Regions from separate parts of the Planococcus maritimus genome, predicted to be linked through region 3. Evidence: riboswitches for the same ligand, from Rfam matches in the RefSeq annotation. Region 3 holds a riboswitch; each other region holds the start of a gene.
The links. Region 3 has a riboswitch for S-adenosylmethionine ahead of BBI11_RS03040 (LLM class flavin-dependent oxidoreductase). Riboswitches for the same ligand answer to the same signal wherever they lie in the genome.

Region 1 (8,204 bases), 640 kb from region 3:
ATAGTTTTCAAGCTCTGTCGCCATGGCCCCGTCCACGATCAGGACCGGGAACTCGTTCAATACCTGTTCAATCGGGTTCATCCCAAACCATCCTTCCGCTCTCAGTCGTTTCACTTTATTCCCTCAGCCTTGGACGGCTTTTCCTAAAAATTGTCTCGTTCTTTCGACGGCGGGCTCGGTGAAGATTTGCTCAGCCGTTCCTTGCTCGATGATGACGCCGTCTTCCATAAAGATGACGCGGTCCGAAATTTCCCGCGCAAAACTCAATTCATGGGTCACGATGAACATCGTTTTTCCGGTGTCCGCGACGCGGCGGATGGTGGCCAATACTTCATCGACCAGTTCGGGGTCCAAGGAAGACGTTGGTTCGTCGAATAACAGCACTTCAGGATCCAAAGCGAGCGCCCGGGCGATGCCGACGCGCTGTTGCTGGCCGCCGGATAATTGGGCGGGGTAATGGCTCAGTTTATTCGACAAGCCGACTTGTTCCAGCATCTCGATGCTTTTCTTGTCAGCCGTGTTTTTTTTCATCCGCTTAACGCTCGTCAAACCGACGGAGACATTTTGTAGCACGGTCAGATTCTTGAACAGGTTGTATTGCTGGAACACCATCCCTGTTGCTGTTCTGAGCGCGAAGACTTCTTTTTTCTTAGCGGCCGCCGCATCCACCCGCTTTCCACCGATTTCCACGATGCCGCTCGTCGGATCTTCCAGAAAATTGATGCAGCGCAACAGCGTCGACTTCCCAGAACCGCTTGGCCCGAGGACCGCCACCACTTCGCCTTTTTCGACGGTTAAATCGATGCCTTTCAACACATGCTGGCGGTCGTAATATTTATGCAAGTTCTCTAATTTAATCATCAAGCAATCCCTCTTTCATATCTGCGTGCACGCTTCTCGATCTTCACCAATAAGCGCTCGACGGCAATGCACAAGATCCAATAGACGATCGAGACGGCGATATACACTTCAAAGAACGCCAAACCCCGGGAGCCGAGGATTTTTGCCTGCCCCATGATATCGATGACGCCGATGATGAACACGAGCGAAGTGTCTTTGATGGTGCTGATGAACATATTGCCAAGGTTCGGGATCGCTACCGTCAGAGCTTGCGGAAAGACGATCTTCAGCATCATCTGAACAGGCGTCATGCCAATCGCTTTGGCGGCTTCGAACTGCCCGCGGTCGACCGATTCGATTGCCGAACGGATCGTCTCGGATAGATACGCGCCCAAATTGATGGAAAAGGCCATCAGCGCATAGAATTCCGGGGCAATGCTATTGACATCCGCCGACTGAAGCCAGCCGTATTCGCTCTGAAGAAAATAAATGATTTTCGGAATCCCGTAAAACACCAGGTAAATCTGAACCAATAAAGGCGTCCCTCGGATAAAGGAGATATAGATCGACGTGATGACGCTCAGCACAGGCACTTTGTAGATTTTGATCAATGCCGCAGCCACGCCGATGAGTAAACTCAATAGCAGCGAGCCGACTGCGATGCCGATCGTAACCGGCAGCCTGGAGAGGATGGCGGGAAAGCTCTCGATTAAGAAATTCACATCCAGTAAGTTTTCCATTGTCTCTGTCCTTCCGCTAGCTTATTCAGGGATGTAGTCGCCGCCGGTCCATTTCTCGGACAGTTCGGACAAGGTGCCGTCTTCTTTCAGCTGTTTCAAGATCGGGTCAATCAAGGCCTTCAATTCCTGGCCTTTTTCTTCGTCTTTCAAGACGATTCCCATGTCGTCATTGACTAAGGATTGGCCGACAATCTCCACGCCGAGTTCATTTTTTTCCAGTACCGCGTTCATCATGATCGGGTCGTTGACGTATGCGTCGACACGGCCGTTCTGCACATCCTGCAGAATTTCCGACGGGTTACCGCTTTCGCTGTATTTCAATTCAATCGGCTCGGCGGCGGTTTCGTTATATTCCTCCAGCAATAAGGTGTAAGAATCGCCCGCCAACGCCCCGACCGCTTTGCCTTCCAAATCTTCAATCGTTTGGATGTCTTCGCGGCCTTCTTTTACTGCAATGACCGTTTCCGCTGCGAAATACGATTCATCGGTGAACAAATACTTTTCTTGGCGTTCCGGCGTTTTCGCCACTTGGTCGGCGATGGCCTGGATTTTATTCGACTCGAGTGCGAGGAACATGCTGTCCCACGGCACAGCGACATATTCGAACGTGTAGCCGTCCAATTGTTCATCGACGGCTTTCATCATGTCCACGTCGTAGCCCGTCAATTGGTTGGCGTCATCCGCGAAAGCGAAAGGCGGATAGTCATTTTGTGTCCCAACGCGTATCACTTGGTCTCCGTCAGCGTTTGCTGTCTCTCCCGACGAACAGCCGGCTAGTGCCCCGGCAAGCCCCACTAAGCAGGCGGTTGCGATTACGTAAGCATTTCTTTTCATGGTTCAAGCTCCTTTTTGAATGCGATTTTTTATGGTTTCAGTAGACTTCCTGGCCTTTTTCAAGCGCCCTTCCCGTTTTTGGATGCAAAAAAGCCTCTTTCAATAGGAAAGAGGCTTTGACCAATTTCTTATCTCTCAGAATGAATACATCCTGCAGGAATTAGCACCTCTCATGAACATGATGGTTGCTGGACGTCATAGGGCCTGTCCCTCAGTCTCTCTGGATAAGTTATTTAATTTTTTTAACATATTAACGATAGTATTTGAGATAGCCCTTGCTGTCAAACTCTTTTTGAAAATAAATCAAAATTCCGCATAAAAATTCAGGAGGAAATTGACAAAGCCTGCCGGATTGCATACCATCGATTTAATATTCCATTGCTGCCGGGCTTCGGGGCGGCATGTATCCAATACAAGAGCGGAGTGAACACAAGATGAGCGAAGAAACTGTTTTTGATGTCGCCATTGTCGGTGCCGGCACGATGGGCATGGCCGCCGGCGCCTTTTTGGCACAGCAAGGCAAGAAGACATTGGTGATCGATGCATTCGACCCACCCCATGCGAACGGCAGCCATCACGGAGACACACGATTGATCCGCCATGCCTACGGGGAAGGCAGGCATTACGTTAGGTTAGTGTTGCGCGCGCAGCAATTATGGGAAGACTTGGAGAAGCAGACCGGCTACAAGGTGTTCGACAAGACCGGGGTCATCGGACTCGGCCCGCAAGACTCCTCTTTTCTGCTCGAAAGCATCGCAGCCGCCAATAGCTACGGCTTGCCGCTCGAAATATTGAGCAGCGGCGCCATCCAGGAAAGGTGGCCTGGCTTCACTGTGCCCGAGCATTTCATCGGCTGCTTTGAGGAACAGGCAGGCGTGTTGTACAGCGAAAATGCCATCCGTGCTTACAAAAAACTGGCGCTTGAAAACGGCGTTCACTATGTGCCGAATACACCCGTCCAGCACATCGATATACAGGAAGGGGATCACGTGAAAATTTCTACCGCGCACGGTGTTTTCTATGCTGAAAAAGTGATCGTTACAGCTGGGGCTTGGGCGAAGAAACTGTTGCCGGACCTGCAATTGCCGATCCAACCGACGCGCAAAGCGGTCGGCTGGTTTGAAGCACCGGAGATGTACGATGCCGATCAATTTCCGGGGTTTTTTGTGGAAGGTCCCGAGATGATGTTCTACGGCTTCCCGAGCATCGACGGCGCTGGCGTAAAAGTCGGACGGTCGGACGGCGGGCAGCCAATCGACCCGGACGAACAAACCCAGAACTTCGGGCAATACGAATTGGATGAAGGCGACTTAAGAAGATTCTTGGACCTGTATATGCCGGAAGCGAGCGGAGAGTTGAAACAAGGCAAAACTTGTTTATACACTGTCTCGGACGACCATAACTTCATCATCGACCGCCATCCGGACAACGAGCGCGTCATTTTCGCCTGCGGCTTTACCGGCCACGGCTTTAAATTCGGCAGCGTCATGGGCGAAGTGTTGAGCCAATTGGCCACAGACGGCCACACCGAATTCGACATCGGCCCCTTCTCACTCAACCGTTTCAAACTATGAGCTAAAAAGAGTCTCTCCTTAATGATGAAGGAGAGACCCTTTTGATTGTCGAGAAAGTTAAGAAGACGTATTTTCCGAAGCTTATCGCTCGCTTTCCGTGGGGCGGGAATCGAGCCTCCTCGTCACTGCGTTCCTGCGGGGTCTCTCAAACCCGCTAGTCCCACAGGAGTCGAGCAAACGCTTCTCCAAATACTCAACTAACACATTGATTTTTGATTGATTTTTGAATGTATAAAAGGAGAGCCTTTTTTATTTGTAGCAATTTGTAGGTTTTTTCAACACTCTAAAGAGTCTCTCCCTATTGATAAAGGAGAGACTCTTTTTCGATAGTGACCACTTGCTTGGTTTCGGCTGCTTCCATGATGCCCAAAATGACTTTCAGTGATTTCAAGGCATCTTCTCCCGTAACGATTGGCTCTTGGTCCAAGCGTATCGAATCGACGAACGCATCAATGACGCCGCTCGGAGTCTGGTTGTCATTCGTTTGGATCGCTTCCAGCTGGTAGTTCACTTTCTCGCCGGATTCCATGATGAGTTCCAGCTGATACTCGTCGTCGTGGTAGATTTTCATGATGCCTTTCTCGCAATAAACAACGGTGCTATTGTCCTCTTCCCCGTAATAGGTCCAGGAGAAGGCGGCGTTCCCGAGGCGCCCTTTTTCGGTCGCCAAGCTGCAGACAAGATTGTCGCATACTTCAATCGGCTCACCGTTTTCATCCGTTTTGTGCAAAGCTCCCTGGAAGGCGCTCACTTGAATGATTTCATCATCGAGCAAGTAATGCAGTAAATCGATTTTGTGGATGCCGAGGTCGCCGCCGACACCAAAACCTGAACGCTCTTTTTTAAAGAACCACGTCGAGTTTGTTTTATTGATGCCCCAAGATTCAGGGCCCGAATGGCCAAAAGCTGTACGGAAGGTCAAGATTTTCCCGAGCTCCCCTCCTGCCAGGATGTCCCGTGCTTTCTGGTGTGCAGGTGTGAACCGCTGATTGTGGTCGACCATCAGTTTCTTGCCGGATTTTTTCTGTGCTGCCAAAATCTCTTTGGCATGTTCGACCGTCAAGGAAATCGGTTTTTCGCACAGCACGTGCTTGCCGCTCAATAGTGCCTGCGTGGAAAATAAACGATGGTTTTCATTCGACGAACAATCGCTGATGGCGATAATATCCGGATCGTTGAATAAGTCTTCGACATTCTCGACATTCCTGCCGCCGAACAATTCCACCATCGCTTCGGAACGATGGAGGTTGCGGTCGTAAAAGACGATTTCATCCACGTATGGATTGGCTGTATATTCCGGTGCGTGGCGCATTTTCGTAATGGCCCCGCAACCGATGATGCCTACCTTGATGCCCATGCGATCCCCCCTTTTGTCTCTCATAGATTGCGATGCGCTCCCAACATACTCGAATTCGACTCAAGCACAATAGCTGCTGTTGGTAGAAAATAAAGCAAAAAAACCACGAAAGAAAATGTTCCGCAGTCTTTTTAGCTCAGTGCTTCTTTTCGTGAAGACGCCGGTGGAGCGCATGTACCTGTTCGGCAAGTTCTGGCACCGGCCCGTCTACGCGCGCCTCTACAAGTATGTCCCCGATCGATAAATTGCGCACAGGCGAAGGCGCGGCTCCAAGTTCTTTCATCCACTCGCCCAATTGCTTCGAGGAACTCGCGTAAACGATGCGGCCGAGGCCAACCCAGCCATGCGCCGCTGCGCACATAGGACAATGCTCGCCGGACGTATAGACAGTTGCATGTGTCCGTTCTTCCGGGGCTAGATGTTCAGCAGCCCAGCGCGCAATTGCGAATTCTGGATGCTGCGTATGGTCGCCTGATGCCACATGGTTATGGTCTTCAAACAGCACCTCTCCTTGTCCCGACACGAGGATGGAACCAAAGGGCTCGTCCCCTTTCTCAAACGCCTGTTCGGCAAGTTTTACACAGCGCTTTAAATGCTGTAGATCGGTCTCATTGATCACCTATACCACTCCTCCATTCTTTTCTCTATCCAATACATATAACCTGTTTCTATCATTTTCACGCTCAATTGCTGAAAACTCAATTTCCCTATCTTATCTCCCCCGTGCAAATGCAGGAATTCAGATTTTGTTTCTTGAATGGTATAAAGGCTAAAGAGGACGAATTGTTAAGTACTTCACACGAAACGGAGGGATTTATATGCAATTAGGCGCTTTTTCCATTAGCTTGAACGTCAAGGACATCCAAGCCTCAAAAGACTTTTACGAAAATATCGGCTTTACCGTTTATGGGGGCGACATCGAGCAGAACTGGCTGATTATGAAAAACGGCACCACCTCCATCGGCTTGTTTCAAGGGATGTTCGACAAAAACATCCTGACATTTAATCCAGGCTGGGATGAACAGGCACAGGAACTCGGTACATTTATCGACATTCGGGAGCTGCAACAAAACCTAAAATCCAAAGGTGTCTCGTTCATAAGCGAAGCAGATGCAACGGGTTCAGGCCCCGCGAGCTTTACGCTCGAAGACCCGGATGGCAACCCGATTTTGTTCGACCAGCACCTGTAACATAAAGAAGCGTTCACACCAGCCTACTCGTGTGAACGCTTCTTTTTATGTTTACTCCAATTACTTTATAAAGATATATTTTTTGAAGCAACAAGCTCCTTACGGCTTCTCCGTAAGGGGCTTGGAATCAGTAATTCATATCGAACCAGCCGTTGCTGATCGTTTGTTTATACCAATAATAGCTATCTTTTTTCGTTCGTTCCAATGTGTTGAAATCGACGTGGATGATGCCGAAGCGCTTGTCGTAGCCTTCTGCCCATTCGAAATTATCCATGAGCGACCATGTCAGGTAGCCTTTGATATTGACGCCGTAATCCATGCTTCTCTTCAAGGAAGTCAAATGCTGCTTCAAGTATTCGATTCTTCTTTGGTCGCGCACACGCCCGTTTTCCGGCTCGTCATTATAGCAAGCCCCATTTTCCGTTATGTAAATCGGAATGGCGCCGTATTGGTCTTTGATCTTTGCCAATACGCGGTAGAAGCCTTCAGGGAAGATAGCCCAGCCGAAATCCGTTTTCTCGAAACCGATATCCACACGCTCCAAGTCGAATAGATCCGCGTCTTTTTTATACCTTCCAACACTGCCGGTATAGTAATTGATCCCTACGAAATCGATTGGTTGATTGATGATTTCCATATCACCTTCTTCAATTTGAAGCGTGGCGCCTTTTTTCTCGAACCACTCGACCATGAAGGCCGGATAGCTTCCTTTGAAGACCGGGTCGAAAAACCATTCCATCAAGAAGCCCATGCTGCGGTTGCAAGCATCGATGTCTTCTTGCTTATTACTGAAAGGCTCGAGCCATTCGACGTTCGGTGCATAGCCAATGCCGCCTTTGATCTCCAAGTCTCTGAACCGACTCACTGCTTTCCCGTGAGCGAGTAATAGGTGATGGGAAATGTTTGTGGCCAGTTGCAGATCCTGGTTACCCGGGGCATGGATGCCGATGAAATTGGACAAGAACGATACGCACCAAGGCTCGTTAATCGTCACCCAGTTATTGATCTTGCCATCGAATTCCTTGAACATCAACTCAGCATAATCCGCAAAAGCGTCCACAGTTTTACGATTGGCCCATCCGCCTTCATCTTGCAAGGCTTGCGGCAAGTCCCAATGGTATAGCGTACACATCGGCTCAATGTTGTTCGCAAGCAAAGCGTCGACAAAGTCGTGATAGAATTTCAAACCTTTTTCATTCACTTCGCCGGTGCCTGAAGGGAAGATTCTCGGCCAAGACACCGAGAAGCGGTACGTGTCGATGCCCAGTTCCTTCATAAGCTTGATGTCTTCCTCGTAGCGATGGTAGCTGTCAGCTGCGACATCCCCATTGTCTCCGTTCAATACGTTTCCGGGTGTGTGTGAGAACGTATCCCAAATCGATAGCCCTTTCCCGTCTTCAAATGCAGCGCCTTCTATTTGATAAGCGGCCGTCGCCGCTCCCCATTTCATGTCTTTCGGAAATTCCATAATCGCCATTCCTACTACCTCCAATTGCCGCATGATGCGGCTCCACTCACTCTTCTTTCAAGTTCACGCTTTTGATTTTTGAATTGCATTACCGCAAGATTCCCGCACAATCAGTTCGGAATCGATAAACACTGGTTTCAATTTCGATTTATCGTTAATTAAATCATTAAGCATATAAGCGGCTAGTTTCCCCAACCGTTC
Region 2 (8,204 bases), 1.1 Mb from region 3:
GCTTGCTCTAAATCAGCGATTAAATCTTCATGGTTTTCCAATCCTACAGACAAGCGAATCAACTCTTCCGTAACGCCAGTGTTTTTCAGCTCTTCTGCCGTCAATTGCTGGTGAGTCGTTGAAGCCGGATGGATGATCAATGATTTGGCGTCGCCAACATTCGCGACATGCGACCATAAATGAACGCCATCGATGACTTTGCGTCCTGCTTCTCTTCCGCCTTTGATGCCGAAATTGACGATCGACCCGTAGCTGTCTTTCAAATATTTATCAGCAAGTGTTTTCGATGGATGGCCTTCGAGACCCAGGTAATTGACCCACTCGACTTGCGGATGGCCTTTTAAGTATTCTGCAACTTTTTGCGCATTCGTCGCATGGCGCGGAATCCGCAGATGCAAGGTTTCAAGTCCCTGCAACAAGGCATGGGCGCTGTCCGCGCTGAGCGATGGGCCGAAATCACGCAATAGCTGGACGCGCAATTTGGTAGCGAACGCCGCTTCCGGCACGTCGATGCCAAAACGGATGCCGTGGTAGCTTTCGTCCGGCTCGGTATAGTTCGGGAAGCGTGGATTGTCCCAGTTAAAGCGCCCCGCATCGACCGCTACGCCGCCGATTGTCGTCCCGTGCCCGCCGATCCATTTCGTGGCGGAATGGATCACTACGTCTGCTCCAAATTCGATCGGATTGCTGACGAAAGGAGAAGCGAATGTGTTATCGATCAATAATGGAACTCCATTTTCGTGGGCGATATCCGCGACTCGTTCCACATCGAATACGTTCAAACTAGGATTTCCAATGATTTCGCCAAACAAGGCTTTCGTCTTGTCTGTAATCGCTGCACGGAAATTTTCAGGGTCGGTCGCATCAACGAATTTTACGTTAATGCCATAACGCGGCAAGGTATTGGCGAAGAGATTATACGTACCTCCATATAGGTTGCTGTCCGCAATAATTTCATCTCCCGCTTCAGCGATATTCAATACAGAGAATGCAATGGCGGCCATTCCGGAAGACAAAGCAACCGCTGCCGTTCCGCCTTCAAGTAATGCGACGCGTTGTTCGAATACATCGACTGTTGGGTTCATGATCCGCGAATAAATATTGCCCGCTTCTTTCAAGCCGAATAGGTTTTGTGCGTGCTCTGTATCTTTGAATACATAAGAAGTCGTTTTATGGACCGGTACGCCGCGTGCCCCTGTTACTGGATCGGGTTCTTGGCCGCCGTGTAAAAGTAGAGTTTCTGGTTTAAAGTTTGTCATTGTTCATTCCTCCTGTTTTTGTGATCGGTTATTCGGATTTGAGGAGGACAGAAAAAGACCCTCTTCAGAAAGAAGAGGGCCGTTAGTTACGGATTTGCCTCCTCTTATCTTTCAGCGACGCAAATGCGCACTGTAGGATTTAGCACCTTTCCAGACATGAGCCTGTTGGTTGCCGGGCATCGTAGGGCCTATTCCCTCCGCCTCTCGTGATAAGAGTATTTAGTTTTTTTTTTGCTTGTGGAACAGTATAGAGTGCAGCGATACTTAAAGTCAAGTGTATTTTTCTAAAAATTTAAACTACTATATAAACGAAATTTCCCCCAAAAAAATTTTAACAAACATGTTGACTTTTTCGCTATTTCAAAATAGAGTAGGAATCACGAATTGAATAGCTTACATCACTTTCTTATCCAGAGAAACCGAGGGACAGGCCCTATGACGTTTCGGCAGCAGATTCGCAAACCAGCGAAAACTGTGCTAATTCCTGCAAATGCTCTAGCATTTGGAAGATGAGAATGAGATGGTTTCATATTTTGGAGCCCTCTTTTTTCTTGCGCATAAGAAAAAAGAGGGCTTTTTGTTGTTATTTCAAGAAAGTGTTCGTTTGCACTCATTCGAATCGTTATTTGCAGCCACAGGAGGGACACCATGATTCAATTTGAAGCAGTCAAGAAAACTTATGTATCCGGAAAACAGCAAGTCCATGCACTCAATGGCATCGACTTGACCGTTGAGACCGGAGAAATTTACGGCGTCATCGGATTCAGCGGCGCTGGAAAAAGCTCGTTGATCCGCACCGTGAATTTGCTCGAACGCCCATCAACAGGGCGCGTGCTGATCCACGGAGAGGATATTTCCACGTTGAGCGCACGCAAAATTCGCGACACACGAAAAGACATCGGCATGATCTTCCAGCATTTCAATTTGCTGAATTCAAAAACCGTGCATCATAATATCGCGATGCCACTGCTTTTGGCCAAGACACCAAAAGCGGAAATCGATCGGAAAGTAGCTGAGCTTTTGGAATTTGTCGGACTCGCCGACCAGGCCAAAAAATACCCGGATCAATTATCCGGCGGTCAAAAGCAGCGCATCGGCATCGCTAGAGCCTTGGCGACCAACCCGTCCATTCTTCTTTGCGACGAAGCAACGTCTGCACTCGATCCGCAGACGACCCAGTCTATCTTGGATCTACTGCGCCGGATCAACAAAGAATACAATATCACCATCTTGCTCATCACCCATGAGATGGGCGTTATCCGTGAAATCTGTGACAAAGTGGCCGTCTTGGAAGAAGGACGCGTCATCGAGCAAGGCAGCGTGTTTGAAGTATTCACCAATCCACAGCACGCGACGACAAAGCGCTTTGTTCGTTCTGTCATGAATGACGAGCTGCCCGATTCGTTGCTCGAACAGATTCGCCAAAACGACGGCACTCGGCCCATTTATCGTGTGCAGTTTACCGGAAATTCAGTCGGCCAGCCGTTCATGTCAAGAGTATCGCGTGAGTTTCAGCTTGATTTGAATGTGTTGTTTGGCAATATTACAGAACTTCAGGGCATTCCATACGGCAATTTGATCGTTGAATTCGATGGCGCTCTTGCAGAGATCGACCGCGCCCTCGCTTCGATTCGTAAAGATAAGATTCAAGTAGAGGAGGTCCAACAATATGCAGGTTGATCAATCACAAATTTTAGAAGCTTTATGGGAAACGCTTTATATGACCGGCGCATCCTTCGTATTCTCCCTTGTCATCGGCTTGCCGCTTGGTATCTTGCTGGTCGTTACAAGAAAGGGCCATCTACTCGAAAACGAAGCTGTATTTAACGTATTGAACATTGTCATCAATATTTTCCGCTCAGTGCCATTCATCATTTTGATGGTTGCCATCATTCCGCTGACACGCATCATCGTTGGTACATCAATCGGTACAGCGGCAGCCATCGTCCCGTTGGTATTTTACGCCGGGCCATACATCGCCCGACTCATCGAAAACTCTTTGCTCGAAGTCGATAAAGGCGTCATCGAAGCCGCCCAGGCGATGGGTGCTTCTCCCGGACAAATCATTTTCCGATTCCTGATCCCGGAAGCGCTCAGTTCACTTGTTTTGGCGTTGACGATCGCTATCGTCGGCTTGATCGGCGCATCCGCCATGGCAGGTGCCATTGGTGGCGGCGGGCTTGGCGACTTGGCCATCACTTACGGCTATCAGCGATTCGACACAGTGGTCATGCTGTTGACGGTCGCCATTCTCGTTGTCTTAGTCCAAGGCGTCCAATCACTCGGCAACTTGATGTCCCGCAGAGTTCGACGTAGTTAATTTTATTCTCACCAAGTTCTACATCTATCAAATCAACTATCATAAAACCAATTGGAGGATTTCATTATGAAAAAAATAACAGCACTTTTAGCCACAGCCGGATTAGCTACACTTCTTACCGCTTGCGGAGACGACAGTTCAGCTGACGAAACAACGAAAGTGACACTCGGCATCAGTGGATCAGATACGACGATTTGGGATTACGTCGGGGACAAAGCCGCCAAAGAAGGCATCGAGCTCGACATCATCACGTTCTCGGATTACGTAGCCCCGAACTTGGCACTCGCTGAAGGCGAACTCGACTTAAACGCATTCCAGACGATTTCTTATTTCGATGAATTTGTTGAAGAACATAATGTCGACATCGTGCCGATTGGCTCTACTGTTATCGCGCCGATGGGCTTGTATTCGGACAAATACGAATCGATTGAAGAACTTCCTGATGGCGCTCAAATCGCTTTGCCGAATGAAGCGACCAATATGGGCCGTGCACTCCTCTTACTCGATGAATCGGGGCTTATCACCTTGTCCGACGATGCCGGATTGACGGGCACAGCAGAAGACATCATCGACAACCCGAAAAACATCGAAATCGTCCCGATGACTTCGGCACACACACCGCGTGCGATGGCTGATGTTGCAGCATCCATCGTTAATAATGGCATTGCTGTGGACGCTGGATTGAACCCGACAGAAGATCCGATTGCGAGAGAAAGTGATACGGCAAAACCATATATTAACTTGATTGCCGCACAAGCTGGCGAAGAGGACAACGAAGCCTATCAGCGCATCGTTGAATTGTACCAAGAAGAAGATACCGCTGAATTTGTCATCGAGCACACAGAAGGCGCTCAAATCCCAACTTTCGTTTCAGTTGAAGAATTAGTCGATTATCAATAAACAACAGACCCAGCAGATCGTTCATACACGATATTCCAAGGGGGACCTCACATGACAACCATTACCGAAGCACGTGAAACCATTACCGGATCGATTGAAAAGAATCGCGCCCACTACCTGCGCATCAGCCATGCCATCCATGAAAATCCAGAAATCGGCAATGAAGAAGTCTTTGCGAGCGGGCTGTTGACCGGTTTACTCGAAGAAGCCGGATTTCAGGTGGAAGATGGTGTCGCTGGCCATCAGACGGCTTTTTACGCAGTCCGCGACAGCCAAAAACCAGGGCCGACCATCGCTTTTCTAGCTGAGTACGACGCCTTGCCTGGAATTGGTCATGCATGTGGACACAATATTATTGGCACGACCAGTGTCGCAGCCGCGATAGCGCTCAGTAAAACCTTGGAATTGACCGGTGGGCGTGTCGTCGTCCTTGGCACACCCGCTGAGGAAGGCGGACCACACGGCAGCGCGAAAGGCAGCTTCGTCAAACACGGCCTGCTTGAAAAAATCGATGCTGCATTGATGCTTCATCCATCAGGAAATTCGGCGGTTACCGGCCCTTCGCTTGCCGTCGATCCCTTAAGTTTTCATTTTTACGGCAAGCCAGCCCATGCTGCAGGCTCTCCTGAAAAAGGCATTAATGCGCTCGATGCCGTGCTTCAACTGTTTAATGGCATCAACGCCCTTCGCCAGCAATTGCCAGATGATGCACGGGTTCATGGCATCATCACGCACGGAGGCGATGCACCGAATATTATTCCGGAGTACGCCTCCGCCCGTTTCTATATTCGCGGCGACTCCTGGAAGAAAACCGCTGAGACGGCGAAAAAAATACGTGCCATCGCTGAAGGTGCTGCCCTTGCGACAGGGGCACGTGTCGAAATCGAGCGTTTCCAAAATGAAGTGAAAGATCTTGTCGTGACGCCTGAACTCGATAAAATTCTTAAAGCGGAGCTTGAAACTTTGGGCGACAACGTAGCCGACTCGCGCATTTCTGGGCTCGGGTCGACCGATGCCGGCAATATCAGCTATGAAGTGCCGACTGCCCATGGTTATATCAAAATCGGTCCTGAGAGCCTTATTGCCCATACCGAGGAATTCCGGGAAGCCGCCCGCTCCAAAGCAGGCGATGAGGCTTTGATCAGAGGCGCAAAAGCATTGGCACAAACCGGGTACCGCTTGCTGACGGAACATGCTTTATTGGCTCAAGTCAAACAAGCCCATGTCCGCTCACTGTCCGCCAAACAACAAGCTTAAAAACCAGCGCCCCGGCGCTGGTTTTTCTGTTTATTTCGAGTTTCGTGCTAAAATGGAGACATTACCTACATAGGAGGCTTTACCATGATCGAAAAGTTAATCGAACGTCTGATTCGCTACGCCAAAATCGACACGCAATCCGATTTTGAAAAGGATGCAACGCCCTCAACACCCGGCCAGTGGGATCTCCTCGCTGAACTGGAAAAAGAAATGAAAAGCGTCGGCTTAAAAGAAGTTGAAGTCGATGAGCACGGCTATTTATTCGGCACCTTGCCGGCTACTACTACTGAACAGCGACCGGTCATTGGTTTTTTGGCACATGTCGATACCGCGACCGACTTTACCGGCAAAGGCGTCAATCCACAGCGCATTGAAAAATACGACGGCAAAGACATCCCATTAAACGGCAAAGTGACGATGAAAACGGCTGATTTCCCGGCTCTGCAAAATTACATCGGCCATACTTTAATCACAACAGATGGCACGACCTTACTTGGTGCCGACAACAAGGCAGGCATTGCTGAAATCATGACAGCGATGGAATACTTGATCGAACATCCGGAAATCGAGCACGGTAGGATTCGCGTCGGCTTCACGCCGGATGAGGAAATCGGCCGTGGCCCGCATAAATTTGATGTTGCCCGTTTCGGTGCCGATTATGCATATACGATGGACGGCGGTCCGCTTGGCGAACTTCAATACGAGAGCTTTAATGCCGCAAGCGCTAAACTGACCGTCCACGGAACGAGCGTCCATCCAGGTTCGGCAAAAGACAAAATGGTCAATGCCATCACGGTGGCCACCCGCTTCCAAGCGAAAATGCCTGCCGATGAAGTACCCGAGAAAACAGAAGGCTATGAAGGTTTTATCCATTTGAATAATTTCAACGGTTCTGTCGAGCAAGCAGTGCTCCAGTACCTTGTGCGCGATTTCGATAAAGGCAAATTCGAAGCGAAAAAACGCCATATGGAACAAGTAGCGGCTGAATTGCAAGAAGAGTTCGGGAAAGAAGCAATCGAACTCGTGCTCGAAGACCAATACTATAATATGCGCGAGAAAATCGAGCCAGTTATAGAAATCGTCGACCAGGCAGAACAAGCGATGAAGACAGTGGCAATTTCACCTGATATCCTGCCTATTCGAGGCGGCACAGATGGGTCCCAACTATCTTATATGGGCTTGCCAACGCCGAATATCTTTACGGGCGGCGAAAACTATCATGGTAAATTCGAGTTCATCTCTGCAGAGAACATGGAAAAAGCCACTCAAGTCATTGTGGAAGTCGCAAAAACTGCAAAATAATTGGCTTTCCCCTGAGCATTTCCCAGGAAATATTCAATAAGACTCCATAAAAAAGCAGCGGCCTGTGCCGCTGCTTTTGTGTGTACAGAATGTATCTCTCTGTTCGCCTAGTGCCATCACTCTTCTCAGAACTCGATACGATCGATTTTTGCGCCTGTCGATTCGACGCCTTTCATGTATTTGATGCGTTTCTGGACAGCGGTTTCGTTCACTTGCTCATCCGCATGGTAAGACGAACGCACCATCGGGCCGGCCTCGCAATGCTTAAAGCCTTTGGCGAGTGCGATTTCTTTTAATTCCTGGAATTCGTCCGGATGGTAATAACGGACCACATCCAAATGCTTCAATGTCGGCTGCAAATACTGGCCAATCGTCATGATGTCGACTTTGTGCGCCAACAGGTCATCCATCGCCTCGATGATCTCTTCTTTCGTTTCCCCGAGTCCCACCATAATGCTCGACTTGGTCGGCACATGCGGCGCGATTTCCTTGACACGCAATAACAATTCCAGCGAACGGTCGTAGGTTGCTCTTGCACGGACACGTTTTGTCAGGCGGCGCACCGTTTCGATGTTGTGGTTAAAAATATCGGGTTCGCTGCTCATGAGCATGTGCAGGCTTTCGTAATCGCCTTTCATATCGGACGGTAAAATCTCGACTGTGGTTTCCGGCATTTTCCGGTGGATCGCGCGCACTGTTTCTGCAAAAACTGCTGCGCCTCCGTCCTTCAAGTCATCTCGGGCAACTGCTGTAACCACCACATGTTTCAAGTTCATAATTTCCGTCGATTCCGCGACGCGCTCTGGCTCGCCCCAATCGAGTTCATTCGGAAGCCCAGTTTTCACGGCGCAGAATCGGCACGCACGTGTACAAGTGTCGCCCAAAATCATGAACGTCGCGGTACGGCGTTCGCTCCAGCATTCATGGATATTCGGGCATTTCGCCTCCTCGCACACTGTGTTCAAGTTTTTCTCGCGCATCAATTTCTTTAAATCGTTATACGTTTCGTTCGTATTTAATTTTACCTTTAGCCATTCGGGTTTACGTTCACGCTGCTTTGTCTTTGTCATCGCATAAGTTCCCCTTTCTCTTCTCGTCTGTGGTTCCATTGTTCACTTGCGTATTTGGCTTCGAGCATGCGTACTTCTTCCAGCAATTCAGCAGGC
Region 3 (8,204 bases):
CGCGCTTTCTGATCAAAACCAATATTCGCGATTACGGCATGTACATCGCTTTGTTCGTCATCATGCTGACCTTTTCCGTGATGACAGACGGCTTGTTCATGTCATCCCGAAACATCAGTAATTTGCTCGATTCAGCCGGCTATATCGCCGTGCTGGCAGTTGGCATGACGCTCATCATCGTTATCCGCCACATCGATTTATCGGTCGGCTTTGTCGCCGGGTTTCTCGGCGCTGTAGCGGCGATTTTCCTGACACAAATGGGCTTGTCCGTTTGGCTCGTTATTCCGATCGTTTTGGTGTTCGGCATCATCATCGGTTTGTTCAATGGCTTTTTAGTAGCGAAAATCGGCATCCCGTCTTTTGTCGCAACATTGGCAGGCATGTTGATTTTCCGCGGGGCATTGCTCAATGTCACGGAATCGACAGGTACCATTATCGTCAATGACGATTTGTTCAATTCACTCGGCAATGGTTTTATCCCATCACTCGTCGAAGTGAATGGTCTCCATTTGCTATCGGTACTTGTTGGAGTGATCGGCATTGCGCTCTATATTTATAGCGAACTGTCCACGCGCCGTAACAAAGTAACATATGGCTTTGAAGTGATTTCCTTGCCGATCTTTATCGTGAAACTGGTTTTTGTTTCTTTCATCATCGGCTATATCACATGGGTGCTTGCGGGATACAACGGCTTTTCGTGGACGGTCGTCATCATGCTGCTCGTCGTCGTCATCTATCATTTCCTGTCGACGAAAACCGTTCTTGGGCGCAATATTTATGCGGTTGGCAGTAACCCGGAAGCGGCCCATTTAAGCGGCATCAATGTCACGAAAATCACCATGATCGTCTTCGGTTCGATGGGCATGCTTGCCGCCTTGTCGGGCATCCTGTTCACAGCGCGGCTGCAATCGGCAACAACGACAGCCGGGACTTTGTTCGAGCTCGATGCCATCGCGGCCGCTTATGTCGGCGGGGTATCTTCAGCTGGCGGGGTCGGCAAAGTCACCGGCGCTATTATTGGGGCGATCGTTATGGCGTCCTTATCGAGCGGCATGAACTTGCTCGGCGTCGGCATTTCCTATCAGTATATGATTCGCGGGGGCGTCTTGGCCGCGGCTGTTATTTTCGACGTCATGACACGCAAGCAACGCGGGTAACTTCATCACAGACAAGCACCTTCACAGGAAGGTGCTTGTTTCCATATAGACCGTATTGCGAATTTTCCGACAGGTGGTAAGATGAGAACAGTTTAGTCGCGAAAAGGGGAGCGAACCGTGAGAAAAAAAGTCATCTTTGTGCTGTGCTCATTGTGTGCCGTACTCGGGTTTTTTACTATATTGTCTGTCCACAAAGTCCTGAATTCGGAATGGGAACTGCCATCCGCCGTCAGCAGCGAACAAGAGCGAAAGCGAATCGTTCTCATTACCCAAGAGTTGGACACGCCATTCTGGAAATTGGTCGGACAAGGCGCTGCCAGTCAAGCAGAGCGGGAAGATGTCGGTTTCGAAATTTGGGGAAGCTACGGGAAAAACCAGGAAGATTTCCTCAAGCAAGTGGAAATCGCACTTCATTCGAAAGTGGACGGGGTCATCGTGCAAGGCAATGATACCGATGAATTCCAGCAATTGGCACGTATCAAAGCTGCTTCGTACGGCATCCCCATCATCACGGTTGCCAATGATGTACCAGTCGAGAAAAGCTTGCGCAAAACCTACGTGGGCTCGGATCATTATGCTGCCGGTGAGTTGCTGATGGAACAATTGCTGGACGATATGGGCGACTCAGGAGAAATTATATTGCTGGGTGATGGCAATCTTGAATACAGCGAGCAACTCCGCTTGAACGGGATGGAAGACCAGCTCGAACAATATCCCGGGATCCAGTCCATCTATATCGAAAGTGGGTCTTCCGATGAGGAAGCAGCGGATGCTGCGCAGAACGCCCTGAACCAGCATCCGAATGTCGATGCATTCATTTTGCTCGATATCCGCCAAGCCCGGGTAATCATGCAGGAAATCAGCAGCCGCACCGAACTCGACCCGTTCTATCTGTATTCGTTCGATGATGGTTCGGATGCTTCTGCTCTGTTAACGGAAGGGAAACTCGATGCGATCATCGAACAATCGCCGGAAGAAATGGGAGAGAAAAGCGTCGAAATGATGATGAAATGGCTTCGCAATGAAGTCGTGCCCCTTGATTCCAAAGGATATGTGACCGATATCCGCATAGTGGAAGGAAAGGATGAATTGCCGTGAACACGATCCAAAAAAAGATTTGGATGCTCGCGGGAATCGTCATTGTTATGATGTTCGCGATTTGGCTGGCATTGACGTTCTATAACCAGAAAATGCAGGATCAATACAATGATATTTTGGAGCGCTATCTGCAGATGAATGAAGTGACTGCTTCGAGCCAGCAGACTGTGGCCAATTTGAACGACCATTTATCCAACCCGACAACCCGCTCAGCCACAACACTTGCAACTAGCCAGCAAAGGCTGCAGGATGCTCAGGCATCGCTTTTGGAGTTGCGCAATGCGGACAATGAGTTTTCCTTAACCAATTACAGCAATATGATTGAAAGCTTTACGGAAACCGTGGAACGTTCCGTCACTTTCAGCGAACAAGGGGAAAACGACATCGCAGCAAGCGAATTCACAGAAGCGAACCGCATGTCTGTCTATATCTCCGAGATGACTTTATCGATTTTCAATTCCGAACTCAGGACCTACGAACGTTTTTACCGCGACATTATCCGGCAATCACAGGAATTAAACACGATGGGCATTCTATTGTTATCACTCACAAGCGTTTTATTATTATTGTTCACTTATTTATTTTCCTTGAGCATCACCAAGCCGGTCCATCAATTGACAAAAGCGGCAAACGAACTGGCCAAGGGCCGCTTTGACCAGCCGATCCGCGTAAATTCCAATGATGAAATTTCCTTTTTGGCGAAAACCTTTGACCATATGCGCGTGAACATCAATAAATTGATTGTAGAAATCCAGCAAAAAGCACAAGTCGAAAGTGAATTGCAGGAAAGCCAATTGCTGCTGCAGCAAAGCCAGATGCGCCACCTGCAAAGCCAGATCAATCCTCATTTCCTGTTCAACACCTTGAATACCTTATCGAAAAAAGCTTATTTGGACGGCGCGGAAGACACCAGCGATCTATTGGTCAGCGTAGCCGGTTTGCTGCGCTATAACCTGAAGCGCCTCGACCATACAGTGACCCTCGAAGAAGAAGCGCATGTCCTGACGCAATATATGGATATCCAAAAAGCCCGTTTCAGCGACCGATTGACGTTTCATATGGAGTTGGATGCATCGGCCTTGGTTTATCAGATGCCAAGTCTAACGCTTCAGCCGCTCATCGAAAATGCCGTGATTCATGGCATCGAACCGAAAGAAGAAGACGGCGAAATCTGGTTCCGCATCAAAGATGAAGACCAGTATATACGTGTGGAAATCGAAGATAATGGCCGAGGGATGGATGAAAATAAAATCGAACAGCTATTAACAGGCGGCATCGCTCCCCAAGAAGGTCATGCAACGGGCATCGGCTTTGCCAATGTCGCGAAACGGCTACAGCTGTTCTACGGCAGCGATAATGTGGTGGAAATCGAAAGCACGCCACAGTATGGGACGAAAATCATTTTGAAATTGCCGAAAGTAATGGAGGTTGAAAGTTATGTTTAAGCTCCTGCTCGTGGACGACGAACCGATCGAACGTGAAGGGATGAAAGCAATCTTGGAGCGTTCGTTCGAGGATATAGAGATCAAACAAGCGAAAAATGGCAAACTGGCTGTGGAAATCGCAGCCGACTGGCAGCCGGATATTATCTTCATGGACATCATGATGCCGGTCATGACAGGCTTGGAGGCGATCGAACGGATTCGCGAGACCGACCCGGAAGTTGAAGTCGTCATGATGACGGCGTTCGATACCTTTGACTACGCCAAGCAAGCGATCAAATTGGGCGTGAAAGATTATTTGCTGAAACCGAGCAAAGCGGCGGAAATCGTGGCAATCGCCGAGAAATTGTTCAACCATTTGAAAAAGAAAGCGCAGCAACAAAGCTCCTTGCAAAAAGCGATGGCGATTGTAGAGATGGATATCGTCACACAATTATTATTCGATCAGGTCCAGGACATGCACATCGATTTGTTAGTAGAGATGAAAGGGGCCGAGCCCGCCACAGAGAAATTCGTCATGACGATTGCGGTCCCTAGAGGTGCGGAAGAAATGTGCCAGGACATCAAGCGAGAAATCAACGGAATGCCCCATATTTGGGCAGGACCATGCTACGACAGGCAATTGCCACTCATCATCTTTCGTGACCCTGCGCATTCGTTCCGCTCCCAAGCGATCACGCTCGCCGATAAAATCCTGTCGGCAAGCGGTAAACGGGACCGATGCTTCGTCGGAATCGGAACCGTGTGCGATTCATTTGGGCAGGTGCGGGATTCTTACCAGAAATCATTAGTCGCGATGAGCGATTTAGCGATTCCTTCGCGTTACCGTTTCTATGCAGCTGATTTAGAGCCGGCCCCTTCGCGTAACCCGGCACTTATCAAACAACAAGAAAAAAGAATGGCCGATTGCGTCCGGCTCGGCGATTGGGAAGCTGTCGAAGAAATCATCACCGGCTTGATCCGGCAATTGGAGCGGATGGGCGAACCTGTTCTCAGAACCCAGCAGCGTTCCCTTGAATGGGTTTGGCTCTCCAACCGGATCATGGCTGAGTTAGGAGTTGAGACAGACGCACCTTATTATGTAGTTCCGGTTACAGATTATCGTCAATTAATGATGGAAACTTCGGATTTGATCAATGTGTTAAAGCAAAATTACGATATGCATTTCAACCGGCTGGAATTTGATAAAATCCACCAAATTAAGCAATTCATTACCGAGCATTCCCATGAAGATATTTCATTGGAAGTGCTGGCAAGAAAAGTGGATTTAAGCCCTATCTATATCAGCAAATTATTCAAGGAAAAGCTGGGCATTAATTACATCGACTTTCTAACGGAATGCCGGATGGGGAAAGCCAAGAAACTATTGGCAGACCCGGAAATCAGCTTGAAGGCGATTGCCTTAGAAGTCGGGTACCATGAGCCCAATTACTTCAGCAAAGTATTTAAGAAAATGACTGAGCTGTCCCCGACGGAATATCGCTCGAACCTGCTGAATTCAAAACGCAGACAAGGGATCAGCACATGAAGCTGCTCATGCGGATATCATTGTTAATCAGCATCAGCGTTTTGGTGTCGGGTTGCCAGGAAGAGGCAAAGCTCCCTGAAAAAAGCGTGTTCAAAGAAGACGAAACGGTACAAGATGAAGAGCCATTGAAAATCGGCTTTGCGATGGATACCTTGAAAGAAGAGCGTTGGCTGAAAGACCGAGAGTTGTTCGAGCAAGCGATCGAATCGCGCGGACTGGAAGTGGAGATTGCCGCAGCGAACGGGGATGATGCGCTGCAGATTGCCCAAGCCGAAGAAATGATCCAGGAAGGCATTGATTTGTTGGTCATTGTGCCGCATAACGCGGAAGCGACCGCAGCGATTGTCCACAAAGCGCATGGAGCGGGCATCAAAGTGATCGCTTACGATCGTCTCGTGAAAAATGCGGAAATCGATTTATACGTCTCTTTCGACAATGAAAAAGTGGGAGAGCTGCAAGCTGAAGAAATGCTGGAACTGGTTCCGGAAGGCAATTATGTCTACATTGGCGGCGCTCCGACTGACAATAATGCGCATTTATTGAAAAAAGGCGTATTTGACGTGCTGCAACCGGCGATTGAACGCGGCGACATCCATATCATTTATGATGAGTGGACAGAGGATTGGGCGCCGGAACAAGCATTTGCCCATATGTTAGAGGCTCTGGAGATCAACGGCAATCAAATTGATGCCGTCATCGCGGCCAATGACGCGACGGCTGGCGGGGCGATCGAGGCACTTGCACAGAAAGGACTCGCCGGGGCTATCCCGGTCGCAGGGCAAGACGCAGAACTCGCCGCCGTGCAACGTATCGTCGATGGCACGCAAACGATGACCGTCTATAAACCGATTCAGCAATTATCAGAGCGTGTCGCAGCGCTTGCAGTCGATTTGGCGCAAGGGAATGCCATCGAGCCGACTGCCAGCATCAATAATGGGAAAAGCGAAGTGCCGTCTGTGCTGCTTGAACCAATAGCGGTCGATATCGGCAATCTGGAAAGCACCGTGTTCGCAGATCATTTTCATTCGGCAGAAGAAATCGACGGGATGGAATAGCTCATGTTAGAGTACAAAATGAAAAATGAAGAAAAATTTACAATATTCGGTTGACTTCTATATTTCCTAGTACTAAGATAGGGATTAATTAATTTCATAATCTTATCCAGAGAAGCCGAGGGACTGGCCCGATGACGCTTCAGCAACCCCTGATTTAATCAGGAAGGTGCTACTTCCAGCAAGGAGAGATTCCTTGGGAGATAAGAGAGCGGACCCGGCATTTCAAATAGCCCTCTTTTCTCATTTTCCGAGAAAAGAGGGCTATTTTTATGTTCCAGGAACTGCGGAAATCATAATTTCAAAAGGAGGAATTAGACGATGACGAAGAAACGGATTTATTTGAACGCATTTGAGATGGTGTGCGCAGGTGGGCACCAGTCGCCGGGATTGTGGCTTCACGAAGACGATCGTTCGCATACATACAAGGACAGCGAATACTGGATTGAGCTTGCGAAGCTATTGGAAAAAGGGAAGTTCGACGCGGTGTTCCTGGCTGATGTGCTCGGGACCTATGATGTTTACGGCGGCACGCGCGATGCGGCACTTCGCAATGCCGTGCAAACGCCGGTCAACGATCCGCTACTAGTCGTGCCGCTCATGTCATCGGTGACTGAGCATTTGAGTTTCGGGGTGACGGCCTCTGTCAGCCACGAACACCCTTATACGTTCGCGCGGCGCATGTCGACACTCGACCATCTGACCAAAGGGCGCATCGGCTGGAACGTCGTCACTTCCTATTTGAAAAGCGCCGCAGTCAATATCGGGCTCGATGACCAGATGAGCCATGATGAACGTTACGAATTCGCCGCCGAGTATTTGGACGTTTGCTATAAATTATGGGAAGGCAGCTGGGAAGACGGTGCGGTCGTGCGCGACAAACAGTCGAAAGTCTATACCGACCCGTCCAAAGTGCATGATATCGGCCACGAAGGCAATTACTTTAAAGTGCCGGGAGCGCATCTATCGGAACCGTCGCCCCAGCGCACGCCGGTCTTGTTCCAGGCAGGGGCTTCGCCGCGCGGACGGGAATTCGCCTCGAAGCACGCCGAATCGGTGTTTACGGCAGGGCCGACCATTCCCATTGTGAAAAAAGGCGTCGATGCGCTGCGTGAACGCATCCAAGCGAATGGGCGCGACCCGGAAGATGTGCTCGTCTATACGACCTTTACGGCCATTGTCGGGAAGACCGAAGAAGAAGCACAAGAAAAATACGAAACTTTGAAAAGCCATGTCAGCTACGAAGGGGCGCTCGCGCTCTTAAGCGGCTGGACCGGCATCGATTTTTCCGGATACGATCCAGAAGACACGCTCGAATACATCCAAAGCAACGCCATGCAGTCAGCGGTTGAAGTGTTCACGCGTGCGGATCCGGACAGAAAATGGACGATTGGGGAGCTCGCGACATTTGTCGGCATCGGGGGACGCGGGCCGGTCGCGGTCGGAACGCCTGAGCAAGTGGCGGATGAAGTCGAGCGCTGGAGAGATGAAACAGGCGTCGATGGCTTTAATTTAGCGTATACACTTGCCCCGGGAAGCTTCGAGGATTTTGTTGAACTGGTCGTGCCGGTTTTACAGGAACGCGGGCTCGTCCAAACGGAATATGCGGAAGGTACGTACCGCGAGAAAATCTATGGCAAAGGCCAAGCGCAGTTGAAGGACAATCATCCGGGCAAAAACTTCAAGCATTTGCACGAACTAGCCGGAAACTAAGGGAGGAATCGATATGCTGACAGCTTACTGGATCGCCGTCGCCGTCTTTTGGGCAGCAGGACTGACTTTATGGAATAAACTTTACCCAAAACCGAAAGGAGGCGAGCGCCATGGGAGATGAAACGTCGTGGCTATTGCCATTCATAATCGTTATGCTTGTCGGCTATTTTGCGTTAACCACATGGCTCGGCAAAAAAGGCAAAGCCCATAGCGG
Region 4 (8,204 bases), 650 kb from region 3:
GTGTGCAGTGGATGGAGACAGAGGGTCCTGTACTGGTTCCGAAACTTATGGTCGATGAAAATTACAGCTTCCTCATGCGCGACGCGGGGATGGAAGCGATTATAGAGAAGGTGAAGACTATTGAAAAATGGAGACATTGAATCGATGAGGTGGTATCCTTCGCCGAATCCGAATGTGCGCTTGAGCGAAGTGACGTATTGGTCTGAGGGCTTGCGCATTAAAGGCTTGCTGGCAGAACCGAAAACCGTTTCAAGCGGCAGCGGAATCTTATATTTGCGCGGTGGCATCCAATCAATTGGAATGGTAAGACCGGCACGGATCGCGCAATTTGCAGGCATGGGATTTACTGTGTTCGCGCCTTATTACAGGGGCAATCGGGGCGGTGAAGGGAAAGACGAATTTGCCGGTGCAGATCGCTATGATGCTGTCCATGCCGTGGATGTGCTAAAGAAATTCAGTACTGGTCCGGTACATTTATTGGCCTTTTCACGTGGCGGCATTATGGCCTTGTGGACAGCTATTTTGAGAAATGATATTTGTTCTGTCGTAACCTGGGCTGGTGTAACAGATACGGTACTGACCTATAAAGAGCGGCTGGATATGCGCCGCATGATGAAACGGCTTTACGGCGGCACGCCGAATACCGCACTTCCGGCATTTGAAGAGCGTAATCCGTTGATGCATATCGGAGAAAGCAAGGCAGCTTACCTGATTATCCATGGCTTGAAAGACGATAATGTCTCACCTCAGCAAGCCTTTCTGTTAGAACAAGCTTTGGAACTCAATCATCAGCCTTGTGAAACCTGGTATTTTCCAGATTATACGCATTTCTTCCCACCTTTGGCGAACCGTAAAACCGCGAAGGCATTGACGGTATGGATGAAAGATCAGGAGAAGCGCAAAAATGGCATAGTTAGTCGTCAAGATGAGGTAGAAGCTTAAGTAGAAATCCACAATAAAATAAACAAAAAAGGCCAAGAGAAATGACTCATTTCTCTTGGCCTTTTTAATTGGATTAATTATGCGTAGGGCCGCCTTTTTGGCTGATGCCAGCATCCACAGTACCGAATTTTTCAAAGTTGTCTTTGAATTTCTTCGCCAGTTCCTGTGCTTTTTGGTCATAAGCTTCTTTATCAGCCCATGCGTTGCGTGGATTCAAAACTTCGGTCGGGACGCCAGGAATTTCTTTCGGCATATTCAATCCGAAGACCGATTCGTGTTCCATGTCGACACCGTTCAAGTCGCCGCGGATTGCTGCGCGGACCATCGTGCGTGTGTAGGACAATTTCATGCGGCTCCCGACGCCGTATTCGCCGCCAGTCCATCCCGTGTTTACGAGGTAGACGTCTGCACCGTGCTCATCGATCTTGTCGCCGAGCATTTCAGCGTAAACGGTTGCGTGAAGCGGAAGGAATGGAGAGCCGAAGCAAGTCGAGAAGGTTGCTTCAGGTGACGTGACACCGCGTTCTGTGCCAGCCAATTTCGATGTGTAACCGCTAAGGAAATGATACATCGCTTGCTCTTTCGTCAATTTGCTGATTGGAGGCAATACGCCGAATGCATCAGCCGTCAAGAAGACGATCGTTTTCGGGTGTCCTGCAACAGAAGGGACGACGATATTATCGATGGCATCGATCGGATAAGCTGCACGCGTATTTTCAGTCAGCGAGCCGTCATCGTAATCCGGGATGCGGGTATCTTCATCGACCACTACGTTTTCTAGTACCGAGCCGAAACGAATCGCGTCAAAAATTTGTGGTTCGTTTTCACGTGATAGATTAATTGTTTTGGCATAGCAGCCGCCTTCGATATTGAAGACGCCGTTATCGGACCAGCCATGCTCGTCGTCACCGATCAATTTGCGGTCTTCATCAGCCGACAAGGTTGTTTTTCCAGTACCTGAAAGGCCGAAGAACAAAGCAACATCATCGTTTTTGCCGACGTTTGCTGAGCAATGCATCGGGAGGATGTCTTTTTCAGGAAGGATATAGTTCATGATCGAGAAGATGGATTTCTTCATTTCGCCAGCGTATTCCGTACCGCCGATCAAGATGATTTTCTTTTCCATCGATACGATGATAAAGGTCTCAGAATCCGTTCCGTCCACTGCAGGGTCTGCGTGGAAAGTCGGAGCGTAAACGACAGTGAATTCAGCTTCATGCGTCTTCAATTCTTCCGCAGTAGGGCGGATAAACAATTGATGGGCGAATAGGTTATGCCAAGCGTATTCATTGATCGTCTGAATCGCCAGACGCGATTCAGGATCTGCACCGGCAAAGCCTTTGAAGACATACAAAGCGTCTTTTTCTTTCAAATGATTGATGACTTTAGCATATAGGTTTTCAAAAATATCAGAGGAAATCGGGCGATTGACAGTGCCCCAGTCAATTTTGTCTTTCGAAATTGCCTCTTCTACCATATACTTGTCTTTAGGCGAACGGCCTGTATATTTGCCAGTTTCCGCTTTGACAGCGCCTTCACGCGTAAGAACAGCCTCCCCGCGGGATGTTGCCGCTTCCACCAATTGGGGAACGGATAATTGCATATGGATATTCGAGCCGTTCACAAGCTCTTTCAAATCATTTGATAGGTTCACTGAAGTCATATATATGTACCTTCCTTTTCGTTTATTCCCAAATGAATGGGGAAGATGTATATTCGAACATTAGTATAACACATTGCCATGATTAGTCTATACTAATAACTAGAAATCTGTCGATGTTCGCGATTTGTGTTTATACAATAGTAGAAAAAGATGCATGCTTAAAAGTCTGACAACCGTTTCCTTTAAAAACGTTGACAGCGCTTGACTCATTCCGTATGATGGGAAATTGAACGGATACTCTTATTCCGAGCTGGTGGAGGGTGCAGGCCCTACGAAACCCGGCAACCTGCTGTTTATGCAGCGATGGTGCCCAACCTGAAGCAAGGCGTATGCCTTGGACGATAAGAGTGAAAGGTGCTTATGATGATTATTCCTTTCCTCATTGCTTAAAGATGAGAGAAGGGATTTTTTTATGGAATGCCCTTAATCCTCGTGTGCAGGCTGAAAAAGCTGGAAGTTCAATTCCCTCTAGGGAAACGGACTTGACATGGGAAAACGAGTACCGTATCAATTTCGAGAGCAATCTCGCAGGATATAAGGAGGAACTTTTTTTGACAAACCGTCGATTATTCACATCAGAATCAGTAACAGAGGGCCATCCGGATAAGATTTGCGACCAAATTTCAGATGCAATTCTGGATGCCATCCTAACAGAAGACCCAAATGCACGCGTGGCATGCGAAACCACTGTAACAACAGGACTTGTCCTTGTTGCAGGAGAGATCACGACATCTACTTACGTAGACATTCCAAAAGTTGTCCGCCAAACCGTCAAAGAAATTGGCTATACGCGCGCGAAATACGGATTCGACTCCGAGACGAGTGCTGTGTTAACGGCAATCGATGAGCAATCGGCGGATATCGCTGCAGGCGTCAACGTGGCACTTGAAGCTCGTGAAGGACAGATGACCGATAAGGAATTGGATGAAATTGGGGCAGGCGACCAAGGCTTGATGTTTGGTTATGCTTCCAACGAAACAGAAGAATTGATGCCATTGCCGATCAGCTTGGCGCACAAACTTGCACGCCGCCTGGCGGAAGTGCGCAAAGAAGAAATCTTGCCGTATTTGCGCCCTGATGGCAAAACGCAAGTAACGATTGAATACGATGAAAACAATCAACCGGTGCGTGTCGATACGATTGTCATTTCAACGCAGCATCATCCGGAAGTTTCTTTGGAGCAAATCCAGCGCAACTTGAAGGAATATGTCATCAATGAAGTCGTACCGGCTGAATTGCTTGATGCAGAGACAAAATACTTCATCAACCCGACTGGCCGCTTCGTAATCGGCGGGCCACAAGGCGATGCTGGTCTTACTGGCCGTAAAATCATTGTTGATACGTACGGTGGCTACGCAAGACACGGTGGAGGCGCATTCTCTGGTAAAGACGCAACGAAAGTTGACCGTTCCGGTGCTTATGCAGCCCGTTACGTCGCGAAAAATATCGTCGCTTCTGGACTTGCTGATAAGTGTGAAGTGCAGCTTGCCTATGCAATCGGCGTTGCACATCCGGTATCGATTGCGGTCGATACGTTCGGTACAGGCAAAGTCAGCGAAGATAAATTCATCGAACTAGTACGCGCGAACTTCGATTTGCGTCCAGCCGGCATCATCAAGATGTTGGATCTGCGCCGCCCAATTTACAAACAAACAGCGGCTTATGGCCACTTCGGACGCACGGATGTCGACCTTCCGTGGGAACGCACAGACAAAGCGGATGCTTTGAAACAACAAGCGAACGCATAAGAAAAAAGCAGGCGGAAAAATTCCGTCTGCTTTTTCTATTGAAGAGATTTATAGTAGGCGGCTTTTTCCGCATACTCCCGGACGATGCGTTCCATATCTGTTTTGTCCGCTTCGTTTAATTCGCGCACTACTTTTGCGGGGCGTCCGAATGCGAGCGTGCCGGCTGGAATGGTTTTTCCTTGCGGCACAAGGCTTCCGGCGCCGATAAAAGCACCTTCCCCGATCTCCGCGCCATCGAGGATTATCGAGCCCATGCCGACGAGCGCGCCTTTTCTCACGGTGCAGCTGTGCAAGGTCACTTGGTGGCCAATCGTTACATCGTCTTCAAGTATAAGAGGGGTGTTCGGACTTTGGTGTAACATTGATAAATCCTGGATATTGGTGTTGTTTCCGATAATGGTCGGGGCAACGTCTCCACGGATAACGGTATTGAACCAGACCGATGAATGAGCTCCGATTGTGACATCGCCTGTTATAGTCGAATAATCAGCGATAAATGCAGATTTGTCAATTTTTGGTGATTTGTCTTTATATGGATAGATCATGGCAAAGCTCCTTTAAGATTGATAAGATGTAATTAGTTCTAATCGTATCAAAACATTGGAAAAGGTCAATCGATCGAGCTGGATAAGGGAGGCGCGCGTTATGTGGAAGTGGCAAGCAGAAGGTGAAGCGAAAGGCGTCGTGGTGTTGATTCATAGTGCCTATGAGGAACATCAGCGTTATGCATGGCAAATCGAAAACTGGCGCAGGAATGGCTTTCATGTGTATATGGCTGATTTACCAGGCCACGGAACGCAGACATCAGCCGATGCTGTGCACCGGGAATCTTTCTATGATTACGACAAAACCGCTGCTGAACTGCTGCGCTTAGCGGCAGAAAATAACTTGCCGGTTATTCTTTCTGGACACGGGCTTGGCGCTTCGATCGCTATCCATGCGCTATCAGAAAATCGCCATCCTGTTGCTGGCGCCATCCTAAGCTCTCCTTGGTTTGAGCTGCAAAAAGTCCCGAGCAAGCCAACACTTGCCTTGTCCGGACTCAGCAAACTGACCGGCAAAGGGAAAGTCGACCACGGAGTGGAATTGCGTCATTTGACGAGACGTAAATTCCAAGAAGAGTCGGCGAAAGCGCCTCAAGCGATCCAATCGCTCAGTTCGCCGGCTTGGTGGAAAGAATTACTCGTTTATTTGGAGCAGGCCGCACATCTACAGTTGCCGGATATGCCGATTATGCTTCAGACGGGCCAGCGGGATTTGATTACGCAGACGAAAGCTGGACGGTCATGGCTGTCCAAGCAGTCTGCGAATGAATTTCATTTTAAGGAATGGCCGTTCTGCTATCACGATTTGCTGCAAGAACCGGAGCGCGATGAAATATTCAAGTCCATGCTGCATTTTGCCGAAACGGCAGTTGAAGCGGAAAGAATGCGCCGCAGCCAATAATCCTTTAATCTATTCACAACGATAGTTAATAAAAAGGAGAGATGGAAATGCCGCTTCGTTTCAGCATATTGGATCAATCTCCGGTTTCTCAAGGACAGACAGCGCAACAAGCGCTAGCTGATACGGTGCAGTTAGCACAACACGCAGAAGACTGGGGCTATACGCGTTTTTGGGTATCGGAACATCACGATGCCAAAACCCTAGCCGGTTCTTCTCCGGAGATCTTAATCAGTCATATCGGCGCGAGAACGAGGTCGATCCGCCTTGGTTCCGGCGGCGTCATGCTGCCGCATTATTCGGCCTTCAAAGTGGCCGAGAATTTCAATTTACTGGAGAGTTTATACCCTGGCCGCATTGATGCTGGAGTGGGCCGTGCGCCAGGTGGCATGCCGAGAGCCTCATTCGCTTTATCGAATGGACGTGTGCGGGATGCGGGACGTTTTCCGGAGCAGTTGGATGAGCTGCGCATGTATTTGGAAAACAGCATTCCAGAAAGCCATGATTACTACGGCATGAAAGCGACACCCCTGCCACCACATGCACCGCCGATCTGGATGCTCGGCTCTGGTGAAGGATCTGCGCGCTTGGCGGCCGAAAAGGGCTTGCCGTATATGTTCGCTCATTTCATTAATGGCGAAGGCGGACAGCCATTTGCAAACAGCTACAGAAAAACATTCGTCCCTCATAAAGGCAACAAGCCGTATGTGGGCCTAGCGATTTTTGCCGTATGTCAGGACACACAAGAACAGGCGGAATACGTCGCGTCTTCCTTGGATCTGTCTCTTGCGATGGGGGCGCAAGCAATGCCTTCTGACGGGACGCCCCCGCCTGATCAAGCGCTTACTTATGAGTATTCAAAATTTGAAAAGCTGCTCGTGGCAGAAAATCGCCGGCGCATGGTCGTCGGGGACCCTGTACAAGTGGTGGATCAATTGGAAGCGCTTGGTGAAGAATACGGGGCTGATGAAGTGATGATTGTCTCTGTCGCTTATGACTTCAATGATAAATTAACGACGTTCCGATTGATCGCTGAAGAAATGAAAAAAAGAATCTCTGAAAAGCAGTAGGCTGATAAACAGCTTGCTGCTTTTTTATATGGATAGAAAAAGGTTTAGAGATGCGCTGGAAGGATAAAGAGTTGAAACAACAGAAATCAGGAAAGAAGGAATGAATATGTTCGATCGTACCGCAGGCAGCCACACAGTAGAATTATTAAAGCAATGGAATGTAGACCATATATACGGAATGCCGGGAGATTCTATTAACGAATTGATGGAAGAATTACGCAAAGTGGACATTCGCTTTATCCAGATCCGTCACGAAGAAACCGGCGCGCTTGCCGCCTCGGCCTATTCGAAACTGACAGGGCACATCGGCGTGTGCTTGTCGATTGCGGGACCTGGGGCGATTCATTTACAAAACGGCTTGTATGATGCGAAGAAAGACAAAACACCGGTACTTGCGATTGTCGGTCAAGTAGCCAGCGACTCCATTGGCACCGACACGTTTCAGGAGTTGAAATTGGAATCGATGTTTGAAGACGTATCGGTCTATAACCGCCGCGTGCAAACCGCCGAGCAATTGCCCGATATGCTCAACCAGGCAGTCCGTGCAGCTTACGCTGAAAAAGGGCCGGCTGTCCTTGTCGTCTCGGATGATTTATTCAGCACGAAAATTAAACGCGACCAACAGATGACGTCCCCCGAATATTCAGAACCACACATCCGGGCAGCACAAGACGATTTGACTAAGGCACTCGAGCTATTGCAATCTGCGAAAAAACCAGTCATTCTGGCAGGCAAAGGCGCGCAGAATGCTTCTAGTGAAGTATTGGCATTCTCCGATAAATTAAACGCGCCGCTGATTGCTTCGCTTCCGGCAAAAGGCTTGGTTCCAGATGACCACCCGAATAATTTAGGGCAGCTCGGGCAACTCGGGACAGAGCCGGCAAAACAAGCGATGAAGCAGACAGACCTCGTCATCCTAGCAGGTACTGCTTATCCATACCGTGAGTATTTGCCGGAAAAAGCGCAAGCTATCCAGATTGATGTCGACCCTCGAGTAATCGGCAAATATTATCCAGCGACAGTTGGGATTGTGGGTGATCTTGGACCGGCACTTTCTTGGTTAACAGGTCAGCTCGGTGAACGAGATGCTGGTTTTTTAGAGGAATTCAAAGAGAAAAGGAACGATTGGCATGACAAGCTGCAGGCAGATATCGATAAACAAACCGATAAACTCCAGCCCCAGCAAGTGATCGGTGAAATCCAACACATCATGGAGCGCGATGCCGTCGTTTCGCTCGATGTCGGGAGCATCACGATTTGGACGGCAAAATATTTGCAGCTGACTGGGCAAAAGCTCGTATTGTCGTCGTGGCTCGGTACGATGGGCTGCGGTCTTCC

Region 1: it holds a riboswitch for S-adenosylmethionine, as region 3 does, so the genes downstream of both, BBI11_RS15880 (transporter substrate-binding domain-containing protein) here and BBI11_RS03040 (LLM class flavin-dependent oxidoreductase) in region 3, are expected to answer to the same signal.
Region 2: it holds a riboswitch for S-adenosylmethionine, as region 3 does, so the genes downstream of both, BBI11_RS13585 (O-acetylhomoserine aminocarboxypropyltransferase/cysteine synthase family protein) here and BBI11_RS03040 (LLM class flavin-dependent oxidoreductase) in region 3, are expected to answer to the same signal.
Region 4: it holds a riboswitch for S-adenosylmethionine, as region 3 does, so the genes downstream of both, metK (methionine adenosyltransferase) here and BBI11_RS03040 (LLM class flavin-dependent oxidoreductase) in region 3, are expected to answer to the same signal.

What each region holds. Positions count from the first base shown of each region.
Region 1 covers NZ_CP016538.2:3,208,699-3,216,902, forward strand. Annotated here, with positions in the region: gene mmuM (homocysteine S-methyltransferase) at 1-81, opposite strand, end outside; gene BBI11_RS15870 (amino acid ABC transporter ATP-binding protein) at 124-861, opposite strand; gene BBI11_RS15875 (amino acid ABC transporter permease) at 861-1,580, opposite strand; gene BBI11_RS15880 (transporter substrate-binding domain-containing protein) at 1,602-2,414, opposite strand; SAM riboswitch class I at 2,540-2,645, opposite strand; gene solA (N-methyl-L-tryptophan oxidase) at 2,849-3,988, shown strand; gene BBI11_RS15890 (Gfo/Idh/MocA family protein) at 4,287-5,345, opposite strand; gene BBI11_RS15895 (nucleoside deaminase) at 5,482-5,964, opposite strand; gene BBI11_RS15900 (VOC family protein) at 6,164-6,535, shown strand; gene BBI11_RS15905 (GH1 family beta-glucosidase) at 6,663-8,012, opposite strand; gene BBI11_RS15910 (LacI family DNA-binding transcriptional regulator) at 8,067-8,204, opposite strand, start outside.
Region 2 covers NZ_CP016538.2:2,743,801-2,752,004, forward strand. Annotated here, with positions in the region: gene BBI11_RS13585 (O-acetylhomoserine aminocarboxypropyltransferase/cysteine synthase family protein) at 1-1,259, opposite strand, end outside; SAM riboswitch class I at 1,361-1,475, opposite strand; SAM riboswitch class I at 1,663-1,775, shown strand; gene BBI11_RS13590 (methionine ABC transporter ATP-binding protein) at 1,908-2,939, shown strand; gene BBI11_RS13595 (methionine ABC transporter permease) at 2,929-3,579, shown strand; gene BBI11_RS13600 (MetQ/NlpA family ABC transporter substrate-binding protein) at 3,646-4,479, shown strand; gene BBI11_RS13605 (M20 family metallopeptidase) at 4,531-5,736, shown strand; gene pepT (peptidase T) at 5,821-7,038, shown strand; gene lipA (lipoyl synthase) at 7,164-8,108, opposite strand; gene BBI11_RS13620 (lipoate--protein ligase family protein) at 8,105-8,204, opposite strand, start outside.
Region 3 covers NZ_CP016538.2:570,961-579,164, forward strand. Annotated here, with positions in the region: gene BBI11_RS03015 (sugar ABC transporter permease) at 1-1,157, shown strand, start outside; gene BBI11_RS03020 (sugar ABC transporter substrate-binding protein) at 1,275-2,255, shown strand; gene BBI11_RS03025 (sensor histidine kinase) at 2,252-3,700, shown strand; gene BBI11_RS03030 (response regulator transcription factor) at 3,693-5,225, shown strand; gene BBI11_RS03035 (sugar ABC transporter substrate-binding protein) at 5,222-6,280, shown strand; SAM riboswitch class I at 6,380-6,487, shown strand; gene BBI11_RS03040 (LLM class flavin-dependent oxidoreductase) at 6,599-7,990, shown strand; gene BBI11_RS03045 (sodium:solute symporter family transporter) at 8,101-8,204, shown strand, end outside.
Region 4 covers NZ_CP016538.2:1,218,285-1,226,488, forward strand. Annotated here, with positions in the region: gene ytkD (RNA deprotection pyrophosphohydrolase) at 1-140, shown strand, start outside; gene BBI11_RS06170 (alpha/beta hydrolase family protein) at 121-942, shown strand; gene pckA (phosphoenolpyruvate carboxykinase (ATP)) at 1,016-2,605, opposite strand; SAM riboswitch class I at 2,843-2,953, shown strand; gene metK (methionine adenosyltransferase) at 3,157-4,353, shown strand; gene BBI11_RS06185 (gamma carbonic anhydrase) at 4,389-4,898, opposite strand; gene BBI11_RS06190 (alpha/beta hydrolase) at 4,999-5,799, shown strand; gene BBI11_RS06195 (LLM class flavin-dependent oxidoreductase) at 5,847-6,866, shown strand; gene BBI11_RS06200 (pyruvate oxidase) at 6,973-8,204, shown strand, end outside.